Aureispira sp. CCB-E: one gene and its partners. Each later gene encodes a partner of the first gene's protein in a complex. Links are inferred from orthologs where the notes say so. Each region holds a gene or a part of one and is shown in the gene's direction. Other genes may lie near its edges. The genes, in order: pnp, rny and pfkA.

Region 1 (8,328 bases):
GTATTCAACCAATCTTTGTGGAGAATCGTTCCGATTATAAATCATTTTTTTCTGATCGCCATCACGAACACTTGTTATACATACAGGGAAGTCAATAATTCCAAGCCCTTTGATAGGATATTTATTTTCCAAATGAATGTACCCTATAGATTTTGCTTTGTCTAACAATTGACGAATTTGTTTGGCAGAAATTCTTCCCTGATACAGTCCAATATTCGCTACATTTTTTCGCCCTTTATACGTGACAATACCATTAGAATATACCTTTGCCTCATAATAAGGGCACTTTCCATAACAAGTTGTTCTTTCTAAAGAAGCTATCAACAACGATTCATCTACATTTTGAGCAATAGCAGTTAACGTCATTAATAGAAAAAAAGATAAAAAAAATACGATTCTCATAGATCAGATATACTTTATTTTTTAACAAAAACTCATTCGTGCAACCATCGAGCCTCCTATTACTCTGTTAAGACTTCGATTCATAGCTATGTTAAAAATTACGCCTTAATAACCTCTAACTCTTTGCTTGTCATACTTGGCACAAATTCAACAATTGTATACGTTGCTACATTGTTTATTTTAAAAGGATCTTTATCCAAAATTTCTTCCAATTCTTTTTGGATAGTAAGGTTGCTAAGAATAATTCCTCCAGTTCTAGGCACCTTGCGTCCTGATACAATAAAATTACCATTGGCATATTGCTCCTTCAAATATTCGATGTGAGCCTCTAAATGTTCGTCTACTTGGTTAAGTTCTACTTTATAGGTTATATCTATTATAAACATCGTTTTGTTTTTTTTGAAAATACTAATCCACAATTATTAAAAAGAAAAATCGTATGTATTGAATTTTAGAAAACAACACATACGATTCATAATTGTTGTGCCCTTAGTTAGAGGCAAGCAAACCTTAAACCTTTAAGTTAGGATCATTGGGATCAAAATCATCTTTGATATCTCCAGGCATTGGAAAATCAGGATTATCTAAATCGTCTGGAAAATCAGGAATATCAATTGTATCCACATCCTTTATTTCCACCACTTCGCCTTTATCATTAACAATAGGCTCATCAAAATTATCGACTACCTCTGGTTGGTAATTATCCTCTACAATAGGCACATCCCCCTTACTTGTTGTAGGTTGGACAGGTTGGTGTGTTTTAGTAAAATCAATATCAACACCACCTACAGGCTTCATGTATTCATTCATAATTTGATTTAGCCTAAAGGCAATATCATCTTTATTAGCCCCGTAATTCAACTCCTCTTTTAATTGCATCAATTTGATCGTAGATTTCATACGTTCAGCACCTTCTATTTGAGCTGTTTTTAGTTTAATGCTATCAATTTGTTGTTGCATTTTTAATTTAGCCGCCTCTTCTCTTGCCACCACCATATCACGAGCAGAACCACTGATAAAGGTTTCTATTGCCTCTACCATAGAATTTAATATCTTGTGTACTACCCTAGCAGAAAAACCACCCAAAAAAGCTAAGACTGGCTTGTAAGTCATAAAACCGCCTAACTCTCTAGATCTAGTAACATTATCTGCTACATCTCCGACATCTTCTCCTAAAATCTCTGGAGATACGAAAATAAATTGTGCCAAGATAACCCCCGAAACAATCCCCAATACAAATCGAATCCAATAAATAGAATCATATTTAGGATCGTAAGAGTTTTTGGTAATGTATTTATAAACTTCAAACAAAGCGTAAAAAGAAGCACCTAGTGCTGCTATACACAAAATCACCAACTCATTGTAAACAAAAGCCATCCCTTCATAAGACAAAATATCGCCATTCACCGTCAAGGAATCTACTTCTGGCAAAAAGAACAAACCTAAGAAAGTCAACAAACAAAGCATGGTAATTACATTGAGTCGACGCACCAATGGTACTGGTCCCAAAAGTCCAAACATCCCACCGTGCTTATTCTCTTCCATCAATAATACCGTCGCAGGAGTTGCTGGAGCAATTACTTTTGCCATTTCACGATGCAGTTGACCAATCAAAGCCATATTTAAAGAACGTGGGTCTAAGTTCTCTATATTTCCTGCTTTTAACTCATCATTTAGCTCATGAGCAATGGCTTTTAAATCAGACATCTGTTTAAGAACATGCGAAGGAACTTTTTTGCCTTGCGACTGTGCATAGCGCACCATTGTTTCACACTCGTCTAATGTTCTAATTTGATTCTTAAAAGTTACAATATCTTTTAAGGCCTTAATTTCTTGTTTTGCCATCTTAGTTTATCTTTGGTCTATTAGATATTATCACGAAATGATTTTTGGGTAAGAATACATTGGCAAATCTAATGCATCAATTTTCTATTCTTGTTCTCTAGTTATTTCTGATAATTTTTAGTGAATGTTATATAGGTTGGGTATTTCCTCCCTTCTTCATATAGAGGAGATTCCCTCATATTTTCAAAGGTTGCCTTACCTCGGTATAAGGTAAATATATCATAAAATTTGTACTTTTCTTAAAGTAAAAGTTTTTTTTATCAAAAAATACCGTACTTTTGCAGAGCTAAAATATGATTTAGAATATCTTGATTAGTAATCAATACAAAAAAATTCAAAAAATGGGTATTTACCTAACAAAAGAAAAAACTGCTGAAATTTTTAAAAAATTTGGTGGTTCAGAAAAGAACACAGGTTCTACAGAAGGTCAAATTGCATTGTTAAGCTTTCGTATTCAAAACCTTTCTGAGCATTTAAAAGCAAACCACAAAGATCACTCTACTAGACGTTCTTTGTTGAAAATGGTTGGACATAGACGCTCTTTATTGGGTTACTTAGCTGACAAAGATGTTATCAAATATCGTGAGCTTATCAAAGAACTTGGAATAAGAGACGTTCTTGGTAAAAACAAATAATGATACATACAAATACGTTTGAAAGTGCTTCCTGTCGGAGCACTTTCTTGCTTTTTACAGGTAGGCTTTTAAAGGTCTATTCTATACCTAGAATAGTATTTTTGAAGCGGCTGCTGCAACTATAACTTACTAATAAAAGATCTTCTCAAAGATTTTTTCGTGATAAGTAAGTGGGCAGAAAAAAATATAGCTAAAAATAGGCTTATTTTTAGTGCTAATCGAAGAGGAACAGTGCAGCTTTAGCGGGCTAAAGCAAGATGTTTCGATGAAGAGTAGCGCAAAAAGAAGGTTGTTTTTTATATAGTTTTTTCTGAACGATTACTTATTAGTAAATTATCATATATTTTGACGCTAACAAAAGACAATACGATGTTGTCTATGTTGCAAACTAAGGAACCTGTTGATATTTAGTTATACCTTGGTTTCGATTGCAGTTTTCAAGGCTGCAATTTTTTGGATGACGTGATATGTAAATGGCATATCATGATGGATAATATTATTTAAAACTTAAAATTTTTACCAACATGGGTAAACAAATTCCAACAACTGTTTCTAAAGTAATTTCTGGACAAGAAATTACGCTAGAAAGTGGCAAATTAGCTGCTCTAGCAGATGGTTCAGTTGTATTGCGCCACGGAGACATGTGGCTATTAGCAACCGCAGTATCAGTATTAGAAGCCAAACCAGATCAGAGCTTTTTTCCTCTAACGGTTGAGTTTCGCGAAAAATTTTCTGCTGCGGGACGTATTCCTGGCAACTTCTTCAAACGTGAAGCTCGTCTTTCAGATAGCGAAATTTTAGTTTGTCGTCTGATTGACCGTGTTATCCGTCCTATGTTTCCTGACGGATACATGAACGAAACTCAAATCTTTGTTTCGTTGATTTCTGGTGATACTGAAATCATGGCAGACGCTTACGCTGCTTTTGCTGCTTCTGCAGCTTTAATTGCTTCCGAAATTCCTTTCGAAAATCCTATCTCTGAAGTGCGTGTAGCACGTATTGACGGTGAATTTGTCATCAACCCAACTCGATCTGCATTAGAAACTGCCGATATGACTTTTATCGTTGGTGGTACAATGGATAATATTGCAATGGTAGAAGGTGAAGCGGACCAATGCTCTGAAGCAGAATTGATTGATGCTATTAAATTTGGTCACGAAGCGATCAAAGAGCAATGTCAATTGCAATTAGATTTGCGTGAGGCTTTGGGGATTACAGAAAATAGACCTACCGAAGAACCAGAAACCAATCCTGAATTAGAAGCTGAAGTAAACGAAGCTACTACGGATAAAATTTATGCCATTGCCAAAGGAGCACTTAGCAAACAACAACGCAAAGAAGGTTTCTCTCAAATAAAAGAGGAACTAAAAGAAAGCTTGCTAGAAAAATATGGCGAAGAATATATGGAAGAAAATGGTCACTTTGTTAGTGAGTATTTTTATAACAATATGAAAAACACCATTCGTGAAATGGTGATGGCTGAAAAAATTCGTTTGGACGGTCGTAAACCAGACGAGATTCGTCCGATTTGGTGTGAGGTAGATTCTCTTCCTTCTCCACACGGTTCTTCTATTTTTAATAGAGGAGAAACTCAAGCCTTGGCAACAGTTACATTGGGTTCTAAGCTAGATCAACCTATGGTAGACACAGCTATGGATCAACGTTACGATCAATTCTTTTTGCACTATAGCTTCCCTCCTTTCTGTACCAATGAGGTCAAACGTGTCGGAGGTGTCTCTCGTAGAGAAGTTGGTCATGGTAATTTGGCTCGTCGTTCCTTAGAAATGGTTTTCCCTTCGGATTATCCGTATACGGTTCGTGTTACTTCTGATGTATTAGAATCTAATGGTTCTTCTTCTATGGCTTCTGTTTGTTCGGGCTCTATGGCTCTAATGGATGCTGGTGTGCCTATCAAAGCTGCTGTTTCAGGAATTGCAATGGGACTAATTTCAGATGGAAATCGTGCTGTTGTATTGTCGGATATCTTAGGTGATGAAGATCACTTAGGAGACATGGATTTTAAAGTAACTGGTACTGCTGAAGGTATTTGTGCTTGTCAGATGGACATCAAAATTGATGGTTTGGATTACGATCTTTTGGCAACCGCTTTGCAACAAGCTCGCGAAGGTCGTCTACACATCCTAAACTTGATGAACGAAACCATTCCTGCACACAATGAGGATTTAAAACCTCATGCTCCTCGTATCATTCGTTACGAAATTCCTGGCGACAAAATTGGCGCTGTTATTGGACCTGGTGGTAAAATTATTCAAGGTATTCAATCAGATACTGGATCAACAATTACAATCGAAGAAGAAGATAACAAAGGAATTGTATTCATCTCTGGTGTTGGTAAAGATACTGTAGATGCTGCCTTGAAAATTATCAAAGGAATTGCTGCGGAAGCAGAAGTTGGCGAAGAATACGATGCAAAAGTTGTTAGCATCATGCCTTATGGAGCTTTTGTTGAATTCATGCCTGGCAAAGAAGGTTTGCTACACGTGTCTGAGATTTCTTGGGCTAGAATTGAGAATGTAGAAGATGCTGTAGCAGTTGGAGATGTTCTTAAAGTTAAATTATTGGCTATTGATGAGCGTACTGGCAAATACAAACTTTCTCGCAAAGTATTGATGGACAAACCAGAAGGCTATGTTGAGCGTCCTCGCAAACCTCGTGAAGATAGAGGTAATAACAGGAATAGAAACAACAAAAGCAATGATAGAAATAGAAACAACAGAAATAACAAGTAATTTCTACAGAACAATTACTTCATAAATAATCGTTGTTCAATTTTGTAGCGAGTCATTTTCAATTAATGAAAATGGCTCGCTTTTTTATTGATGATTATCTTTTAAACGATTACTTATACTAGTCTTCGTTGCTTTTTTACTTTTTTACCAAAAAGATAAAAAAGCACATTTATATTAGCTTGATAATCAAGATTTTAACACAAAACGCAACGAAGGTGCAACTTACTGATTATCAACTGCGCAGCACTCACGAAGTAAACTAATAAAGTTTTTCAACGAACTATTGTTATACATTACTCCGTTGAAACCACGCAGTAGCAGCGCAGCTAACTATTGATTATAATAGTAAACATTTTAGTCTCCATCATCTGGATTTGCTAAGATTGTAATAGAAAAGTATGTTGAAATATTATTGCTAATATCGGTATACAAAGCTCTCATCTCTTGATAAATCTCTTCTACAGCCGCCGTATCTCCTGTGAGATCATCCAGCATAGTTAATTGCCTTGCTTTGATAAGTATTTCTACTTTTTTTGCTTGCTCTACAATACGGTTGGTTGGCGTTTCATCATTGATCAAGTAAGTCAAATAACTTCCTAAACCTCGCTCGGTAGTTCCAAACATTTGCTGAATTCCTTGTAGATTGTACAAAATAATATCCCAAGAAAAGTGTGCGTAGGGGCTTTCTAAGTATTCGGGGTGCACCAATTGATCCGCACTTTCCTTTCCTAGTGGCTTGGCTAGTTTTTTGGCTGCCAATGTTTGGCTCATATGTACAACAGCATTGCTAAAACTTGCAATACCTTCCTGACTTGTATTTCCTGTTCCTTCGCTTAAAGTTTTCCCATAAGCGTTTCGCCATTCTGACTCAATAGTGCGAATCAAAGCATTTGTATTTTTTATACAGTTCAACAAATAGGCAAAACGCCTATCTTTATTGATATCTGTCTGATAAAGTCCCAATAAAGCGACCTGATCATTATTCTCATCAAAAAGCAGGTATTCAATGCTCGCTAATCCTTTAGTATAAGAACTTCTACCAGCAATATAAATCGAATCTATTATTGTTGTATCACTAATCGAATTTTCTATAGAAATGGATTTAATGGGCGTATTATCCAATTGAGTATAGCGATAGTTTGTTCTTCCTGGTCCAAATACCAACATTTCTACCCTACTCCACGATTGCATGCTTTTCTTCCAAGCATTTTGCATTATTTCTAATTGTGCCATTGTCCGTGTATTTCCAAAGGAAATACAGGCAGCCTCTAACGCTTGATTATCCACTTGTAATTCTTGATAACTAGGCAATACATAATCGTTGATAATCCCCGTTAACATAGATTTTTTATCAAAATCAGCTTGCTTTTTACAAGCGACTATATTTAACAAACCAACACTTATTAAGAGCATCAGTGCTTTTAAAACTATTCGCATACCAATTATTTTTCATTACTCCGTTGAAACCACGCAGTACCAGCACAGCTAACTAAAAGCAAAGCGCTTACGCAGTAAATCATATTAGTTTAATTATCAACAAAATGCACTTCTACTAGTCTTTACACTAAAAGATTAACAATCAAACTAAAAAATCAACAAAGTATTAATTTTTATAACTCAGTGTTTATTAATTTTACTAGTCTACGCAAATTACTTGAGTAGCTACAAAGACTTTACAAATAAAATAAGTTGTTCCCGCTCTTCAGCAGACATGGTTCTAAATGCTTCTTTAGACGCTTCACCTTCTCCTCCATGCCACAAGATTGCTTCTGCCAAATTTCGAGCACGTCCATCGTGCAAAAACTCTGTGTGCCCATTAACATTCTCAATCAATCCAATACCCCAAAGAGGAGCCGTTCTCCACTCTTGCCCATCTGCTAAATATTCAGGACGGTTGTCTGCCAAACCTTCTCCCATATCATGTAACAATAAATCCGTATAAGGATAAATGGTTTGGTTGGATAAAGCATCAAATTTAGGATGCGTTCCTGTCTTATATTTTTGAACATGGCACTTTTGGCAATTAGCTTTCAAAAATAGTTCTTTCCCTTTCAAAACAGCTTGATCGTTCCAATCTCTACGCCCAGGTACTGCTAGCGTACTAGAATAAAGCTCTACTCGATCCAATACTTGATCATCCAGTTCATACCCATTGTTATTATTACCATTTGGAACAGTTTGACAATCTGTCTGCAGATTAGTGTGATTTTCATCTAAGAACAAACTAGAGGTAATACCTATATCACCAACAAAGGCTCCTGCCACCTGTTGACGGACAGTAGGCTCTCCTGCTTTCCATCCAAATCGCCCTAAATCCATTGTATTGGTTGCACGATTGTAGACCAAGTTTGCTTTTCCTGAGATCCCATCGCCATCCGCATCAGACTCATCAACATATGCTTTTATGGCACTAATTTCTATCGCATCTAGCAGCCCCATCCCGACCATTTGGTTGGCAACTCTTGGCGAAAAAAGGATGCTGTTATCCATATTTCCATAAGCAAGATTTTGAAAAACATAGGTAGGCTTCCGCAACGAATAACTGGTTCCATCGCCATAGGTTCCTGCAATTTCTGTGTAGTGAATTTCGAAAGTACCTTCTCCTTGAATCCCGTTAATTCCTCCAGGACTCAACTGTCCACCATACATAGGCGCTGCCAACGGACCACCATGTGCATTGACACCTGGCACACTCA
Region 2 (8,215 bases), 410 kb from region 1 along the record:
TAATAAAGCAACAACAATAGTATAGAAAAACAGCATCAAAATTTCTTTAATCTCCCAATCAGAAGACAACCAATAAATCAAAGGTGATAAGCTAGGAAGTAACAAAATCAATAAAGAAGGTTTCTCTGCATGCGCAGGCTCTCTTAACAATTTAAATGCACTAGGAGAATACCCACCTATTCCAATTGTGAGCACAAATAATAGAATAGAAAATAAAACCACGTATTCTACATAAGGAATGGAACGAATGGTATTAAGAAGCACAATAAGTAGTGCCAAACTTCCTATTACAGTGATTTTGGAGGCAAATTGACGAACCCAAACATTAACAGAATTATTTTCTACCATATTCATTTTTTATACTTTTTTTTAACAGTAAGTAAGTGGTCAGAAAAAATAAGAACAAAAAATGGGATTATTTTTTTGCTAATCCAAGAAGAAAAAGGAAGACTTAGCGAGCTAAGACAAGTTTTTCTGATGAAGAGTAGCGCAAAAAGAAGGCTGTTTTAGCTACGCTGCTACTGCGTGGTACTTGTTATTTTTTTTGAACAATTACTTACCTTCTAATATAAAGACCATACTCAAAGCACGAAACACAAGCTTTTTATTCTATGCTATTAATTTGTTCTGAACATTACTAAATAGCTTCTACTCATCCTATTGAGAACTACAAGAGTCTCTTAAATATTTTAATACTAAAATCTAGGAAAATTTATATCTTTGTGTTTTATTTTATAATAGCTTGCTAATAGTCGAGCGAACTATTGATTTTAACAACTACTATTCATAACATAAATACAAACCATGAAAGTTTCACTAAATTGGTTAAAACAATACGTTAACGTAAACGAATCCAAAGAGGAAGTCAGTGACATTCTAACGAATATAGGTTTAGAAGTAGAGGGAATGGACATTTTTGAGAACATCAAAGGTAGCCTAGCAGGATTGGTCATTGGCGAAGTATTGACTTGCCAGAAACACCCTGATGCAGATAAATTGTCTATCACAACGGTTAATATTGGTGCAGAAGCACCGTTACAAATTGTTTGTGGAGCACCTAATGCCCCACAGGCAGTTGGCAAAAAAGTTGTTGTGGCGACTGTTGGAACGACCTTGTATGCTGAAGATGGCAAATCTTTTAAAATCAAAAAGGGAAAAATACGTGGTGAGGAATCTATTGGAATGATTTGCGCAGAAGATGAGATTGGCTTAGGCACTTCACACGATGGCATTATGATACTAGACGATGAAAAAGCAAGTGCTGGTATGCCTGCTGCTACTTATTTTTCCGATCGTGTTGTCAGCGATGTGGTTTATGAAATTGGCTTAACCCCCAACCGTTCAGATGCAACAGGGCATTTAGGAGTTGCTTTTGATTTGGCTGCCGCTCTCAAAACAAATTATACCAACCAAGGAACATTTGAACAACCTGATGTCTCCAATTTCTCTATTGACAATCACAATTTAAACATTGATGTCAATGTTGAAAATCAAGATGCGTGTCCAAGGTATACTGGGGTTTGCATTGAAGGGGTAACCATTCAAGACGCTCCTCTATGGATGCAAAACCACCTAAAAGCCATCGGCATTGAACCTAAAAACAATGTTGTCGATATTACCAACTATGTGCTTCATGAGCTTGGTCAGCCCCTACATGCGTTTGACTATGACCAAATTGAAGGCAAAAAAGTAGTTGTTAAAAACCTAGCAGATCAAACAAAATTCACAACACTAGATGAGGTAGAACGCAAACTAAGTCACGAGGATTTGATGATTTGCGATGGGAATGGCAATGGCATGTGCATTGCAGGTGTATTTGGAGGTATCCAATCTGGCGTTACCCAAACAACTACTAATATTTTCTTAGAATCTGCTTTTTTTGATGCAATTTCTATTCGCCGTTCAAGCATGCGCCATTTGTTGCGTACAGATGCTGCTACTCGTTTTGAAAAGGGAGTAGATCCAAATGGAACTCTATACGCTTTGAAACGAGCGGCATTGCTAATCAAAGAGTATGCTGGTGGTACAATTGCTTCAGAAGTCATTGATATTTATCCAAAGCCTGTTCAAAGAGCACAAGTAACGGTTCGTTTTGAGAAAGTAACTGACTTAATTGGTGCAGATATCCCCAAAGAAGATATTAAGAAAATCTTGGGTTATTTAGACATGAACATCCTAGAAGAAAATGCAGAAGCGTTTACAGTAGATGTTCCCACCAACAAAGTTGATGTTACTAGAGATGCGGACGTTATTGAGGAAATCTTGAGAATTTATGGCTACAACAAAGTAGAAACGCCTACAACCGTACACTCTGTGTTGTCGTTTGCTCCAACTCCTAACCCTTTCAAAGTAAAGAACTTAATTGCTGATTTGTTAACAAGTTCTGGTTTTAATGAGATGATGGCAACCTCTATGACGCGTTCTGATTATTACAAAAAGCATTTGCCTCAGGATGAAGATAGTTTGGTGTATGTTAACAATACATCCAACCAACACCTAGACTTGATGCGTCCAAGTATGCTTTTTAGTGGTCTAGAAGCCATTGTTCACAACCAAAACCGCCAAAATCAAGATTTAAAGTTGTATGAATTTGGCAAAACTTACTTCAAAAAAGTAATTGATGGACAAGGAAATAGAGATTATTTTGAACAACAACACATCAGTTTGTTCCTAACTGGTCAACGCAATCCAGAAAATTGGCATCAAAAGGAAAACAAAGTTAGCTTTTATACGTTAAAAGCTTATGTTGAACATCTTATGACTCGTTTAGGTATATTGCCTAGTTCGATTCAATGTACGCCTCTTAAAGAGGACAACGAAGTATTCACCTATGGTTTGAAATATCATAGAGGGAAACAAGAAATTGTATCTTTTGGGCGTTTAGATGGGAACATTGCCTTAGGCATGGGCATCAAACAAGAGGTGTTTTATGCTGATTTTGATTTTGACACCATACTTCAAATTTTGAAAAAACACAAAATGAAGTATCAAGCAATGTCAAAATACCCTGCTGTTCGTCGTGACTTGGCTTTGGTCTTGGATCAAACAGTTGGCTACAACGAAATTTTGGGCATTGCGGTTAAAACTGGTGGCAAACAATTGCAAGCAACGAATTTATTTGATGTTTATGAAAATGAAGCGCAAATTGGAGCAGGCAAAAAATCTTGCTCGGTTAGTTTTATCTTTCAAGACGACAATAAAACATTAAAAGATAAAGATATTGACAAAGTTATGTCAAAACTAATTGCTACTTATGAGAAAAAATTAAACGCCCTCATTCGTAAGTAAAGCATTCAAAATTGATGGTTTGGGTATCTATTCATTTAATTTCCCCAACCATCAATTTTACTTTAATAATTCATAATTTTTTTAGAATTACCAAAAATGAGTACCTTAGAGGTAAAGTTAGAGGAGATAGAGAGAAAAGTAATAAAACTAGTAGAACAAAATCTTCAATTCAAAGAAATTTGTGAAGATTTGTTAATCGTGCGCCGTAGGCTAGAAAAAGAGAATGAAGCATTGAGGCAACAGCTTGCTGGACAAGCAGACGAAGTTAAAGAACTCGCAAACAAAACACAAAAACTAGAACTAACTTACAAAGAGGACACGGAAGGAATAAAGAAAAAAATCGATCAATATATTCAAGATATAGATACAAGTATTGAGTGGCTTCAGCAGCTCTAAATTGTAGCCAATGGACGAAGATAACTTATTGACTATACCAGTTGTGTTAGCAGGACGTACATACCCTGTTATGGTAACACAAGATGAAGTTGAAGGTGTAACGCTTATCAACCAACAACTTAATAAGGAGTTCTTGGATTTGCAACGTCGCTATGCCAATAAGCTAAACAAACAAGATATCTTATCGATGCTTTTATTAACCTATGCTAAAGATTTGCACGAGGAGCGCCAAAAAAAAGACTTGGCTCCAATCAAAGAACGCATTGAATCTATCGAAGACATCTTAGAACAAGTTTTTGAAAACTAAACACTTGCACTAAAAAAAGCATTCTTTTCCTTTTCCTTTTCTCTGTATTCTACTCTAATTAGTCATTTGGAAACTAATTTGGGGAGAACTTCCCTTTTATTTATATACAAACTTGAACAAATCATGGATGCAACATCACTCGCGATTGGAGCTGTCATTGGTATTCTAGTTGGTGTTTTGATTGGTAGATTTCTACTTGAAAAAATCAATAAAGAACGTCAATTGGAATTAGACAGAAAAGCGGACGAAATATTAAAATCAGCTAGAGAAAATGCTGATACAAAAGTACAAGAGGCTGAACGAAAAGCTGGTCAAATGGTTGAAAAAGCCAAAAAAGAAAGTGAACAAATTAAAAGCAACAAAATAGCAGAAGCAAAAAAACACTTTATTAATAAGAGAAAAGAATTTGAAAATAACTGTAAAAAACGCGAACTAAAACTAAAATCTAGTGAAGACAAAGCTCTAGAACGCGACAAAATCTCTTTAACTAGAGAAAGAGAAATTCTAAAAAAAGAAACTGCGGTTCAAAAAATTCGTGAGAACTTAAATCAACAACTTGAATTAGTAGAAGTAAAACTCGAAACCTTAAATAATAAAGAAAGTGAGTATTTGTCTCAGCTTGAAAAAATTGCCAAATTAACAGCTCAACAAGCTAAAGATGAGTTGCTTAAAAACATCAAAGACAAAGCAGATGCAGAAGCAATGGCTTATGTCAAAGATCGCTTTGAGGAAGCTAAAATGAGTGCCAACAAAGAAGCCAAAAAGATTGTTATTCAATCTATCCAAAGAATGGCTGCTGAGCATACCATCGAAAATACGGTTTCTGTATTCCGCTTGGATTCAGATGATTTGAAAGGTCAAATTATTGGTCGTGAAGGTCGTAACATTCGTGCTTTGGAAGCTGCTACTGGTGTTGAAATCATCGTGGATGATACGCCTGAAGCAGTTATCATTTCTAGCTTTGACCCTATTCGCCGAGAAGTTTGTCGTCTGTCTTTGCAACGTTTGGTAGCCGATGGGCGTATCCACCCTGCTCGTATTGAGGAGATTGTTGCCAAAACGAAAAAGCAAATCGAAGAGCAAATCATGGAAATTGGTCAACGTACTGTAATTGACCTAAATATCCACGGCTTACAAGCGCCTTTGATTCGTATGGTTGGTCGTATGCGTTTCCGTTCGTCTTATGGACAAAACCTATTAAAACACTCTATAGAAACGGCTAAATTATGTGCCATTATGTCGGCAGAATTGGGCTTGAGTTCTAGAGAAATTAAATTGGCAAAACGTGCTGGTCTGTTACACGATATTGGAAAGGTAGGAGAAGAAGAAACGGAACTTTCTCATGCTCTATTGGGTATAAAAATGTGTGAGCGTCATGGTGAAAAAGCTGCTGTATCTAATGCCGTTGGAGCGCATCACGATGAGGTTGAAATGAAGTTTATCATCTCTCCTATTGTACAAGTTTGTGATGCTATTTCGGGGGCTAGACCAGGGGCTAGACGTGAAATTCTAGAAAGTTATATCGAACGAATCAAAGAATTGGAGCAAGTAGCAATGGCACACGATGGTGTTCAGAAGGTATATGCGATGCAAGCGGGGCGTGAACTTCGTGTCATCGTAGAAGCCGATAAAGTATCTGACAACAAAGCGGAAGAATTGTCGTTCTTAATCTCACAACAGATTCAAAATGAAATGCAATACCCAGGACAAATTAAAGTAACGGTTATTCGTGAAAAACGTTCTGTGGCATTCGCTAGATAAATCTATATTTTTTGGGAAAACAAATTCCTGAATAAGACGTATATAAAAGCAATTCTGTCACTCGATGGAATTGCTTTTTTAGTTACTAAACTCAAATACAATGAGACAAATTATATTTTTGCTGGTCTGGACAGGTCTGCTTTTTAGTTGCAATTCGGATACGACAGTACCTGACATAAAAGAGTCTACTCGAACGAAAATTAGCAAAAAGAAGAAAAAACCTGTCCCTAAAGCAAAATTGCCTTTTTACTCTGAAAAAGGTGGCTTTAGCATCGTTTTTCCTGATACTCCCAAAGAAAACAAACATGTCACTACTTCTGAAATAGGACAAATTGAATTGACCCAATACATTTATGGAAAAAATGACACCCATGCTTGGGTTGCAAGCTTCTCTGATTATCCCGAACGAATGATTCAGTTAGGTAATAAGGAGCAGCTTCTAAAAGGGATTAAATATAGAATCTTAGAAGATCTTCGTGCCAAAACATCTATAGAAGAAAAAGTAAAGTTAGAAGACAAATACGATGGCTTGTCCTTTGTAGCAAAAGCCAAAAAGAGAGATTTAAATATTTCTTACAAGATATTTTTAGTTAAGAATCGAGTTTATCAATTGAGTATGTATTCTTCTGTGGGACCAATTGAAGCTCAAGATTCTACCGTTTTTTTTGGTAGTTTTAAATTGATTAAAACAGAAAAGAAAAAAGATCCTTCTTAGAGCATTGTATTGAATTGATTGGCTTACATCAAATAAAAACCTTCTTCTATTGGCAAAGGAGTTGGAATGCTTTGCTCCTCTTCTTGCAACAATTGTCGAATATTAATTTCAATTGTTCTGGCAATTGCAGTAATTGGCGTGTCACTTGGTCTATTTTCAAAAGGGTCTTGTAAATTGTAAGCGGTTCCTTCTAACAAAAAGAAAATAGTAGCAATACTCATAATTAACGGCAAACCAAAATAAATAGGCAGTGCACTTGTCGCCATAGTCAAGCAAATAACAAACAAATAAATGCTCAAATGCAAGAACATTCTATATTTGGTTGGAAAAACGGTGCTTTTGATTCGTTCTGCTTTGCCCATAGACGCACACAAGCGGACCAAAGTATTATCCAATTGAACTTGTTTGTACTCTGTCAAACCATACATAGATTTGAGTTGTTCTAAATCTAAGGTATTCAATTGTAAAATTGCCAAAGGTTTGTTGCTTTGCTTAGCGGCATGTCTTCTATCGTCAGCATTTAGAAATACTTCCATCCCCTTTAAAGGTTCTAAACCACGCAAACTTCTACCCAAGACATAACACCAAGCCATTTGTCGGTAGGCAATGGTTTTTACTTGACTATTATCCATTCCTACAAAAGCCTGCAACTGCATTACCAAACTTCTCGAATCGTTTACAATAGCCCCCCATATTTTGCGTGCTTCCCACCAACGATCATAGGATTGACTGATTTTAAAAGACAACAAAATAGAGATCGCTGTCCCCAAAAAAGCTGGAATACTAAACGATAATTCCATTAACAAAAGCCCTAATTTCCACTCCACAAAATAGACGACACTTGCAATAGTTAGAACAATCAAAAAATCAGGCATTGCAGCTTGCAAAATATACCTCAAAGGCATTTTATAACGAATTAGCATAATCTATATCTAGTTTAAATGGTTCTATAGCAATCCACCATCAAAATATGGGTAGGCATTACTTTTTTCTTTTTCTAGTTTTCTTGGTTTTCTTCTTCTTTGTTTTCTTTTTCAACCGAGGATTAATTCCTAAGTGCTTGCGGATCGCTTCTTCATTATGGTAATAAGTCAAATATCCATAAAACCAAAATCGTTTTCTAGCTTTGGGTGGATGAATCATATTAACATTCAAATCTTGATCAACCATCAACACACCAATATCCCTAGCCTTGCAAATTTTGATTAAATTCATCCTAAGATGCTCTTTAATCATATCAAAGGAGTCTTCCGAAAGAGATAACCACTGTTCATTAGCAGGATACTGAAATACTTGGTGTATCACCTCCATCTCTTGGTATTTGTAGCTGTTTTTAAACAGCAATAAATGAACTAACATTGCCAAAAACCAAACCCCAAATGGCATTAAGACCAACCAACCATCTTGTCTCCAAGCAAAGAACAGCACACCAGATGCCAAGGTAAACAAAAAGCTTTTCCAGATGCTGTCTTTTATCCAAACCTTGTTGACTCTATACGGTCTCAGAGCGGGCAACGTTTTGTGCGATTTGGCTTCCATAGAGACCACATAAGCCCGTCTTTTGTTGAGTTTGTAAGCCAGCAAGCCATCGGCACGTTTCATTCCATATTGCTTCTTTGTTCGTTCTTCTATATTAGAAAACAAATGCCTTTTACCATGTTTTATTTTATAGTATTGTTCCAAATAAGATTGGGCTCTTTTTTGGACGGTGATTTCTTCCAGTCGGTTTTTGGGGGCTACCTTTCTTT
Region 3 (8,288 bases), 170 kb from region 1 along the record:
CTTAATTTGCTGCGCTGCTTCTGTGTGATTTCAACAGAGTAATGTTTAATTAAAGTTACAAAAAAAAAGCTAGAACCCACAATTAGTATACGATCAACCTAAGTAATTGTTGTTCTTACCATTGAGAATAACATCTTTTTAACAGCTAATATTAAACCTTTTGAGGTTTCAAGGTCTAAGCTTTTAACTTTTAAGGCTTGCTATTTCGTGTTTAAAATTGTAATTTAATAGTTTGAATCCGAACTTACCTCACCAAACAACATTATGCTTTATGAAAAAAAGTTACTTACTTATAAGCCTTTTACTCCTATTAACAGGACAATCTATGGCACAAACCTATGCCGATGATGTCGCTCAAATTATCTTTGACAACTGTACGTCATGCCATCACGCAGGAGGAATTGCACCATTCTCATTAATGACTTACTCGGATGTCTTCGGCATGGCATCTTCGATCCAAACAGAAGTAAACAATGGCAATATGCCTCCTTGGTCTCCAGATGATAATTATTCGGAGTTTGCGCATGCACGAAGTCTTACTTCTACTGAAATTGCTACAATTAATAATTGGGTCAATGCTGGCGCACCACAAGGAAATCCACAAAACACGCCCGCTGCCCCAGTATACAATCCTAACAACTGGCAATTGGGCACACCAGATATGAGTGTCCGCATTCCTGATTATGTGAGTAAAGCCACCTTTGGAAATGACGATTATGTTTGCTTTTCGATTCCAACCAATTGGCCTACTTCTGAAACCATCCAAGCAATTGAAGTCATCCCTGGCAATGCTTCTATCGTACATCATGTCTTAGTTTACATCGATGCCAACAATACTTATGGGACAGATACAAGCAGTCATAATTGCGGTGGTCCTACTAATTTGCCTTTGATAGCAGGATTTGCGCCAGGTAGTTCTCCTGCTCAATTTCCAAACACTGCAAATCTTAAAATGGGAATTAATTTACCCGCCAATTCAAGAATTATATTTGCAATGCACTATCCCGAAGGTAGCCAAGGAATACTAGACAGTACCCGCATCAACTTTCACTTCTACCCACAAGGAACAAGTGGTGTTCGCCAAGTTACCGCCAACCCCGTTTTATCCGATTATTCTTTTAGCATCAATGCCAATACTGTAGATAGCGTCGATGCTTGGTTCCCTCCTGGTGGCAACTTGCCAATGTCTACCAATTTATCCTTATTCAGTATTTTTCCTCATGCCCATCTATTAGGGCAAAGCTTTATTGTTTATGCTGTTAATCACTCCCCTCCATACGACAGAATTCCATTAATTCACATTCCAAAATGGGACTTTGATTGGCAAGGCTTTTATGTGTTCAAATACCTACAAAAACTACCTGTAGGCTACAAATTATATGGGAAAGCCATTTATGACAATACAACCAATAACCCATTTAACCCCAACAATCCTCCTCAAAATATAAGTTTTGGGTTAAATACAACAGATGAAATGTTTTTGGTCTACTTTCAGTATATGAATTATCAACAAGGAGATGAGTTAATTAATATTGATAGTTTGCTACAATTGCAAACACCAACAGGAACAGAACCTATTGCAATCAATGAAGGAGGATTGTTTTTAACCTCTTACCCCAACCCATCTAATGACTTGACAATGCTTCAGTATTATTTGCAACACACAACAGACATCTCTTTAGGCATTTATGACTTACAAGGAAAATTGGTAAAGCAACTGATTGTAGGAAATACTCCCAAAGGGGAACATTACACCTCTTGGGATGGCACCAATGATGCTGGAACCAAGGTACCTACAGGCATTTATATTAGCCAACTCCAAGTCAATGGAAAAACGATCACGAATAAGATCATAAGGAATTAAATCAATTGTCCCCACAATATTTTTTTTCAAACATGAGTCATCCCGAATTTTCTAAAGCACATTGACAAAATAAAAATGTTAAGATAAAATGGATGGCTTTTCTAAGTCTGTAAATCGGCATCGAAGTCTTTCGGTGCCGATTTCCTGTTCTAGGACACCAAATATTAATGATAGTAGTCATAGTTGCTCTAAAGTTCCTCAACATCCGAAACAAAAAATCCATTACCAAAGTAACTAACATCAACATTTTAAGACGATTTTCAAAGAACCAAAGCCTAGGAGACTCCATACCCAACTCTGATTTTCCATATCTAAAAACCTGTTCAATATCCCATCGTTTCATATAAGAATAGAACATTTCCCATGCTTTGCCACAAGTGTCAATTACTTCATTGGTTAGCAAGTACATAGGAGAAGTGCCTTTGCGTTTATCACGAACAATAACGAGGTATAAATCTGTTTGGGGAAACCATGGATGAGCTACTTTTCGGTAGAGTATTTTGACGCTTCTCGTTTCTTTCCGAATATTATCCCATATTAGGCGATGATCCTTAGCTTTTTGTCCCAGAGAAAGACGATAGGTATTTTTCTTCACTCCATTTTCATCAATCAAATTATTAAGCTTTTTCCAACGAACTAGAAACTTTGCTTTAAAGTTGAGCATACGTTCTACAAAAACACCATTGGCATAACCTCTATCAAAGACATGAAGCACATCCGCTTGTGTAGATGCTACACGTTTATTTAGAGCATTAAACATCCGATAAAATATCTCCGAACTTTCCTCTTTATGTTTACCTCTTGTGGCAAACCAACGCATTTTAGATATTTGAGGAACTTCCTTCGCATGCAAGGAGGTTAAAACTGCACCCGACCACTCAAATCCAGGAACACAAATACGTTTATGCTTATCATAATAACCTGGTTTTATTCGTGTTAACCGTTGACTCTTCTTACTGTGTACTGGGCTTAGCCCTTCACTAAACCAACTTTCGGGCTTTTCTAGTACACTATCATCCCAGAGCATCAACCAACTTTTTCCTAATTCTTGCTTATCTTCCAATCTAGCAACAAACTCTTCTTCTAAATGTTGATCTATTATTTGGTAATCCCATTTCTTACTGCGAAATAAATTACTCACACGTTTTACTCCTGCTTTAGCTTTTTTAGGACCAAGAACTAAGGCGCCTAACTCGGTCAATAGCAAGGCATCTGAACGATTTCTTGACATTAAAACTGCTATAAATACATTATAAAATGTACGCACCAAACGTTTATCTAAATCTTCATCTAGTTTTAAGAGTAATTTAGACAAGTATTGATGTGAGCGATGTAAAATTGTCCATCCTGCTCCATTCTCTTTATTGATATTTTCTGTATCTTGTAGTTTATTATAATACATAGGAATCTCTAATTTTTTGTGGTAATTAAATCTAGTAGATTCCTATCTTTTTTCCAAAAAAAAAGTCATCGCCGAAAAATTCGGGATGACTCATGTTTGTAATAATGTGCGCTTTTTTCTTAATTTAAATTATCTATTAGGCAAATGTCTATCATACACCCTAAACTTATCTAACAAAAAAAATGTTATCCATTTGTTTTTCTAACAATAACTAGCTGTGCTGTTATTGTTACAATCCTTCAAAAAATAAAAATCTAACTAACCTAAATTTATATGAAAAAAATAGCCGTTTTTACTTCTGGAGGCGATGCTCCTGGAATGAATGCCTGTATTCGTGCCGTTGTTCGTGCTGCCATTCATTATAACATCGAAGTGGTCGGCATTCGCAGAGGCTACAAAGGCATGATTAACGATGATTTTATTCCAATGAATTCCAAATCTGTAAGCTATATCTTGCACAAAGGAGGAACCATTTTAGGTTCTGCTCGGAGCGATGAGTTTAGAACCGCTATGGGACGAAAAAAAGCCTATAACAACCTAAAAAAACATGGTATTGACGGAATTGTTGCTATTGGTGGCGATGGAACGTTTACAGGAGCCAATATATTTATGCAAGAATATCCCGATATCGCCATAGTAGGGACGCCAGGAACAATTGACAACGATCTGTACGGAACCGATTTTACGATAGGTTACGATACCGCAATCAATACCGCTATGGAAGCTATTGATAAAATCAAAGATACTGCCGACTCTCACGACCGATTGTTTTTTGTAGAAGTAATGGGACGTGATGTTGGGTTTATTGCTGCTCGTGCAGGAATTGCAGCAGGTGCCAAAGCCATTCTTATTCCTGAAAGTAAAACCAACATTGATGAATTGGTTCAACAACTACTAGACAATGCTGCCAAGAAGAAGTTGTCAAATATTGTGGTGGTTGCAGAGGGGGATGATGAAGGAGGTGCTTTAGAAATTTCTAAAAAAGTAAAAGCTCAAACAGATATTTTTGATATTCGTGTTACCATTTTGGGGCATATGCAACGTGGGGGCTCTCCCACTTGTATGGACCGGGTTTTGGCAAGTAGAGTTGGCGTTGCTGCTGTAGAAGCACTCAAAAAAGGGCAAAAAGGAGTTATGTTAGGGCAATTGCACCGAGAAATTCACGCTACTCCTTTTGAAAAAGCAATTAAACACCACAAGAAAATGAGCACTGTTTTGGAAGATTTATCCAAAATTTTAGCTTTTTAAAAAATAAGCCTTGCTCCTTAATTTCTGAGCAAGGCTTTGTTTTTTTATTAATATACGAATACTTTTTGCTCTAAATATTAGCTGCTTCTAACTCTTCTGCTGGACCGAAAAACTCATAATGAATATTCTCTGCCTCAATCCCCCAATTGTCTAACAGCTGAAGTGTCTTGGCCATAAATGGTGTAGGTCCGCAGAAATAAATAGCACTCTCTTTCAAATTTGGAATAGATGCCAAAATACTCATATCTAAGTAACCTTTATGGTCAAAATCTTTCCCTAGTTCATCCGTCGCCAAAGGCTGATCATACACCAATACTGTATTTACTTTCTTGCTCTTTCCTGCTTCAATTTCGCCGCCAAAAGCACGCACGTCACTGTTCAAAGCACACTGAACCAAAGTAACAGTTCTATCTGTTTGGCGAGTCAAATAATGATACATACTCATTAAAGGGGTAATCCCCACTCCACCAGCAATCAATACAACAGGCTTTTCTTCTGCTTGGAGCACAAATTCACCAGAAGGCATTCCGATACTCAATGTGGCTCCTTCTTCTATATGATCGTGCAAATAAACAGAAGCAATTCCGTCTGGAGTTCCCGTTTCCTTCTTCACGCTAATTCTCAAATAATCCTTGCAATTACAATCTGACAAACTATAATTTCGAGTATGTAAGTGATCTGTACCAGGAATATTTAGAGTTAATCCAATATATTGACCAGGTAAAAATTTAGGGACGGTCGTTCCATCTTTGCGTTGTAAATAAAATGAAGTCACAACAGCACTTTCTTTTACTTTTTTGATTACTACAAAGTCTTCCTGACCTCTAAATCCTCCTTTATCTTGCGCTCTATTCGCATACAAGTCTTCTTCTCTATTAATCAAAATATCAGCCAAAGCCTGATAAGCCTCTGCCCAAGCATTGACAATTTCAGGAGTGGCAGCCTCTCCTAGTACTTCTCCTATTGCAGCCAATAAATTTTCACCAACAATAGGATACATATCTGGTGTGATATACAAACTAGCATGTTTTTGAGCGATTGACTCTACTGCTCCCCCCAATACCTCTAATTGATCAATATACTTAGCATACATAAAAATCGCATTAGCCAGTACTTTTGGCTGTGATCCTTTCTTTTGATGCGTCATGTTAAAGATATTCTTTAGTTCTGGATGTCTAGCAAACATACGCTTATAAAAGACTTTTGTAATAGATTCTCCGTGTTCTGCTAATACTGGCGCTGTTGACTTTACGATTTCTATCGTTTTATCTGCAATCATTTCTCTTATTTTTATATACGATGATTTTCATCATAATTATTAAATTGTCCTTATACTTGCAAATATACTTCAAGTGTTAGGAGAAAACTTATGATTCAAATCATATAGAACAATGATAGATCGACAGATTTTACAACAATACCCGTTTAAAATAATCAATTATAAAAAAGGAGCCTATATATTTGAAAAAGGCAATACCCCAAGGTATTACTTCCAAATTATTTCAGGCGGAATTAAAATGAGCTATTACAACGATAAAGGCAATGAGTTTATACAAGGGATTTTTGGCAAGAATAAAAGTTTTGGAGAACCTCCTTTGATTGCCAATTTGAAATACCCTGCCAATGCTATTGCTCTAAGCAAATCTTCTATCATTCAAATCCCTAAAAGCAGTTTTGAGCAACTACTAACCGACCACCACTCGATCCACTTAAACATTACCAAAATGCTTTCCAAACGTCTATACTTTAAAGCAGTGATGGCAAATGGGATTACCTCCAACTCGGCAGAGGAAGCAATCATTTCTTTATTCAACTACATCAAATTTAATGTCTATAACCAAACAGAAGATTTTAGTTGTCGAATCGATTTGACACGCAAGAACATTGCAGGATTGACAGGCTTAACTACCGAAACGACGATTCGAAAAATAAAAGAAATGGAAAGTCAAGCTCGTCTAAAGATTATTGATGGAAAAGTGTATTATTAACTAGTATTTCTAAAAAAGCATACTACACAAACTACTTTCGAGTACTTTGTGTAGTATTTATAATTTATAGCATTTCAATAATCCTCTGGGAGAGAAAACACTTTTCCTACTCTTCCAAATTTGCATAAGCAACAAAGTAAGGATTGAGCATATTCTCTTTGTTGTAAACAACTGGATCGGTTGTATTATACTGCAATACCTTGCCTCCTGCTTCTTCCAAAACAATTTGAGCCGCCGCTGTATCCCACTCCATGGTAGGAGCTACACGAGGATATAAGTGTGCTTTTCCTGTTGCTAATAACAAAAACTTAAGCGAACTCCCTTTAGAAACCATATTAGGTTCGTCCAACGCCTCTATGAATGCCTTTGTTTCATCATTTAAGTGCGAACGAGAACAAACCACATTGATTCCTTTGTCCTGCATAGTAAATGTAGGGGCTTGGATTTCTTGCGTTTGGCCATCTTTTTTCAAAAATGCACCATCACCAATAGAAGCCCAATACAATTCGTCGAGCACAGGAGCATATACAATTCCCATGACTACTTTGCCAGCATGAACCAAAGCAATATTTACCGTAAACTCACCATTGCGTTTGATAAATTCCTTTGTACCGTCCAAGGGATCTACCAACCAATAATACTCGTATTGGCTGCGTTCTGCATAAGCCACCGCCTTGTTTTCTTCAGAAATAATAGGATACTGTATTGGCAATGCCTCTAGCCCTTTGCAAATAACGGCATTAGAAGCTTGATCAGCAGCTGTTAGAGGAGAGTCGTCTGCTTTTTTGATAATTTCGATTCCTTCGCAGTCTTTATAAATTTCCAAAATAGCCGCTCCTGCATCAACAGCAATATCACATAAGGCAGGAATTAATTCTTTATAAGTCATTATTCTTTTTATAGTTTTAATTTTAAGCAATTTATGCTCTAACGTCACTCCGCTTGCACCTTTCCTTCTGACTACTAACAAGATACACTCTTGACAAACAAGCGACTCTTATCTTTTTTTGTGGCGTCCTTTTTTAGACGTACTTTTTTTCCCTTTATTCGCTTTTGAAATATACCCTGAATTGGATTTTCCAGTATATTTTTTAGGGCGTTTGCTTTTCTTATTCTTAATCTTAGTAATATGACTCTTTTTCTCATGAAATGCGCCTTTATAATCAGGATTTTCCTTGTGCTTTTGTGCGTCAATTTCACGTTCCATTTCTTGATTTTCAAAAAATGGGGTTTCGGTCACCTCTACCTCTTCAGGTAAGTTACATATTGGAATAGACATTCTAATCTTTTTCTCTATTTTATCAATATGATAAACTTCTGCCTTTGTGAAAAAGGTAATCGCTGCACCGGTTCTAAAAGCACGCCCAGTCCGTCCTATTCGATGAACATAATCTTCATAAATTCTAGGAACATCAAAATTAATAACATGACTGACATCTTTAATATCAATCCCTCTAGCCATAACATCTGTGGCTACTAAAATGCGTATAGCACCATTTTTAAAATCTTGAAACGCATTAATTCTCGTATTTTGCCCCTTGTTAGAATGAATCAAGCGAATGTTGTCTTTCCCATACTTTTGTAGTCGGTCAAAAATTAAGTTTGCGGACTGTTTGGTTCTAACAAAAATAATAATTCGATGAAATGCCTCTTCATCTTTTAACAGATGCGCTAATAAATTCAACTTTGTTAGAAAATTTGGCACGGCATAACGTGTTTGTTCTACCGTTTCTACAGGCGTTGCCTCAGGCGTAATCTCAATTTTGATGGGAAAATCCATAAAATT

The links.
Region 2: pnp (region 1) and rny share a complex: the UniProt entries of both Bacillus subtilis proteins name them as parts of the possible RNA degradosome complex. The link is inferred for Aureispira sp. CCB-E from one-to-one orthologs.
Region 3: pnp (region 1) and pfkA share a complex: the UniProt entries of both Bacillus subtilis proteins name them as parts of the possible RNA degradosome complex. The link is inferred for Aureispira sp. CCB-E from one-to-one orthologs.

Annotation. Positions count from the first base shown.
Region 1 is NZ_CP133671.1:6,263,227-6,271,554, forward strand. The notes cover bases 3,055-6,019. They hold pnp (polyribonucleotide nucleotidyltransferase), read left to right. Parts: upstream 3,055-3,406; coding sequence 3,407-5,632; downstream 5,633-6,019. Other genes in these bases: QP953_RS24315 (imelysin family protein), read right to left, coding at 5,987-6,019. In the rest of the region: QP953_RS24290 (DUF6438 domain-containing protein), read right to left, coding at 1-402; QP953_RS24295 (YciI family protein), read right to left, coding at 501-788; QP953_RS24300 (hypothetical protein), read right to left, coding at 913-2,247; rpsO (30S ribosomal protein S15), read left to right, coding at 2,595-2,882; more of QP953_RS24315, read right to left, coding at 6,020-7,069; QP953_RS24320 (di-heme oxidoredictase family protein), read right to left, coding at 7,295-8,328. UniProt on the Bacillus subtilis protein: Involved in mRNA degradation. Catalyzes the phosphorolysis of single-stranded polyribonucleotides processively in the 3'- to 5'-direction. Necessary for competence development in Bacillus subtilis.
Region 2 is NZ_CP133671.1:6,670,203-6,678,417, forward strand. Bases 3,582-6,433 are described here. They hold rny (ribonuclease Y), read left to right. Parts: upstream 3,582-4,114; coding sequence 4,115-5,752; downstream 5,753-6,433. Other genes in these bases: QP953_RS25920 (hypothetical protein), read left to right, coding at 3,582-3,684; QP953_RS25925 (cell division protein ZapA), read left to right, coding at 3,695-3,991; QP953_RS25935 (hypothetical protein), read left to right, coding at 5,853-6,433. Also shown: QP953_RS25910 (DUF6498-containing protein), read right to left, coding at 1-354; pheT (phenylalanine--tRNA ligase subunit beta), read left to right, coding at 805-3,288; more of QP953_RS25920, read left to right, coding at 3,385-3,581; more of QP953_RS25935, read left to right, coding at 6,434-6,467; QP953_RS25940 (bestrophin family ion channel), read right to left, coding at 6,491-7,390; QP953_RS25945 (hypothetical protein), read right to left, coding at 7,449-8,215. UniProt on the Bacillus subtilis protein: Endoribonuclease that initiates mRNA decay. Initiates the decay of all SAM-dependent riboswitches, such as yitJ riboswitch. Involved in processing of the gapA operon mRNA, it cleaves between cggR and gapA.
Region 3 is NZ_CP133671.1:6,435,699-6,443,986, forward strand. What follows is about bases 2,602-5,526. They hold pfkA (6-phosphofructokinase), read left to right. Parts: upstream 2,602-3,539; coding sequence 3,540-4,514; downstream 4,515-5,526. Other genes in these bases: QP953_RS24935 (hypothetical protein), read right to left, coding at 2,602-3,266; hmpA (NO-inducible flavohemoprotein), read right to left, coding at 4,585-5,526. Outside these bases: QP953_RS24930 (FlgD immunoglobulin-like domain containing protein), read left to right, coding at 272-1,864; more of QP953_RS24935, read right to left, coding at 1,902-2,601; more of hmpA, read right to left, coding at 5,527-5,793; QP953_RS24950 (Crp/Fnr family transcriptional regulator), read left to right, coding at 5,906-6,502; 3'(2'),5'-bisphosphate nucleotidase CysQ, read right to left, coding at 6,609-7,391; QP953_RS24960 (DEAD/DEAH box helicase), read right to left, coding at 7,500-8,288. UniProt on the Bacillus subtilis protein: Catalyzes the phosphorylation of D-fructose 6-phosphate to fructose 1,6-bisphosphate by ATP, the first committing step of glycolysis.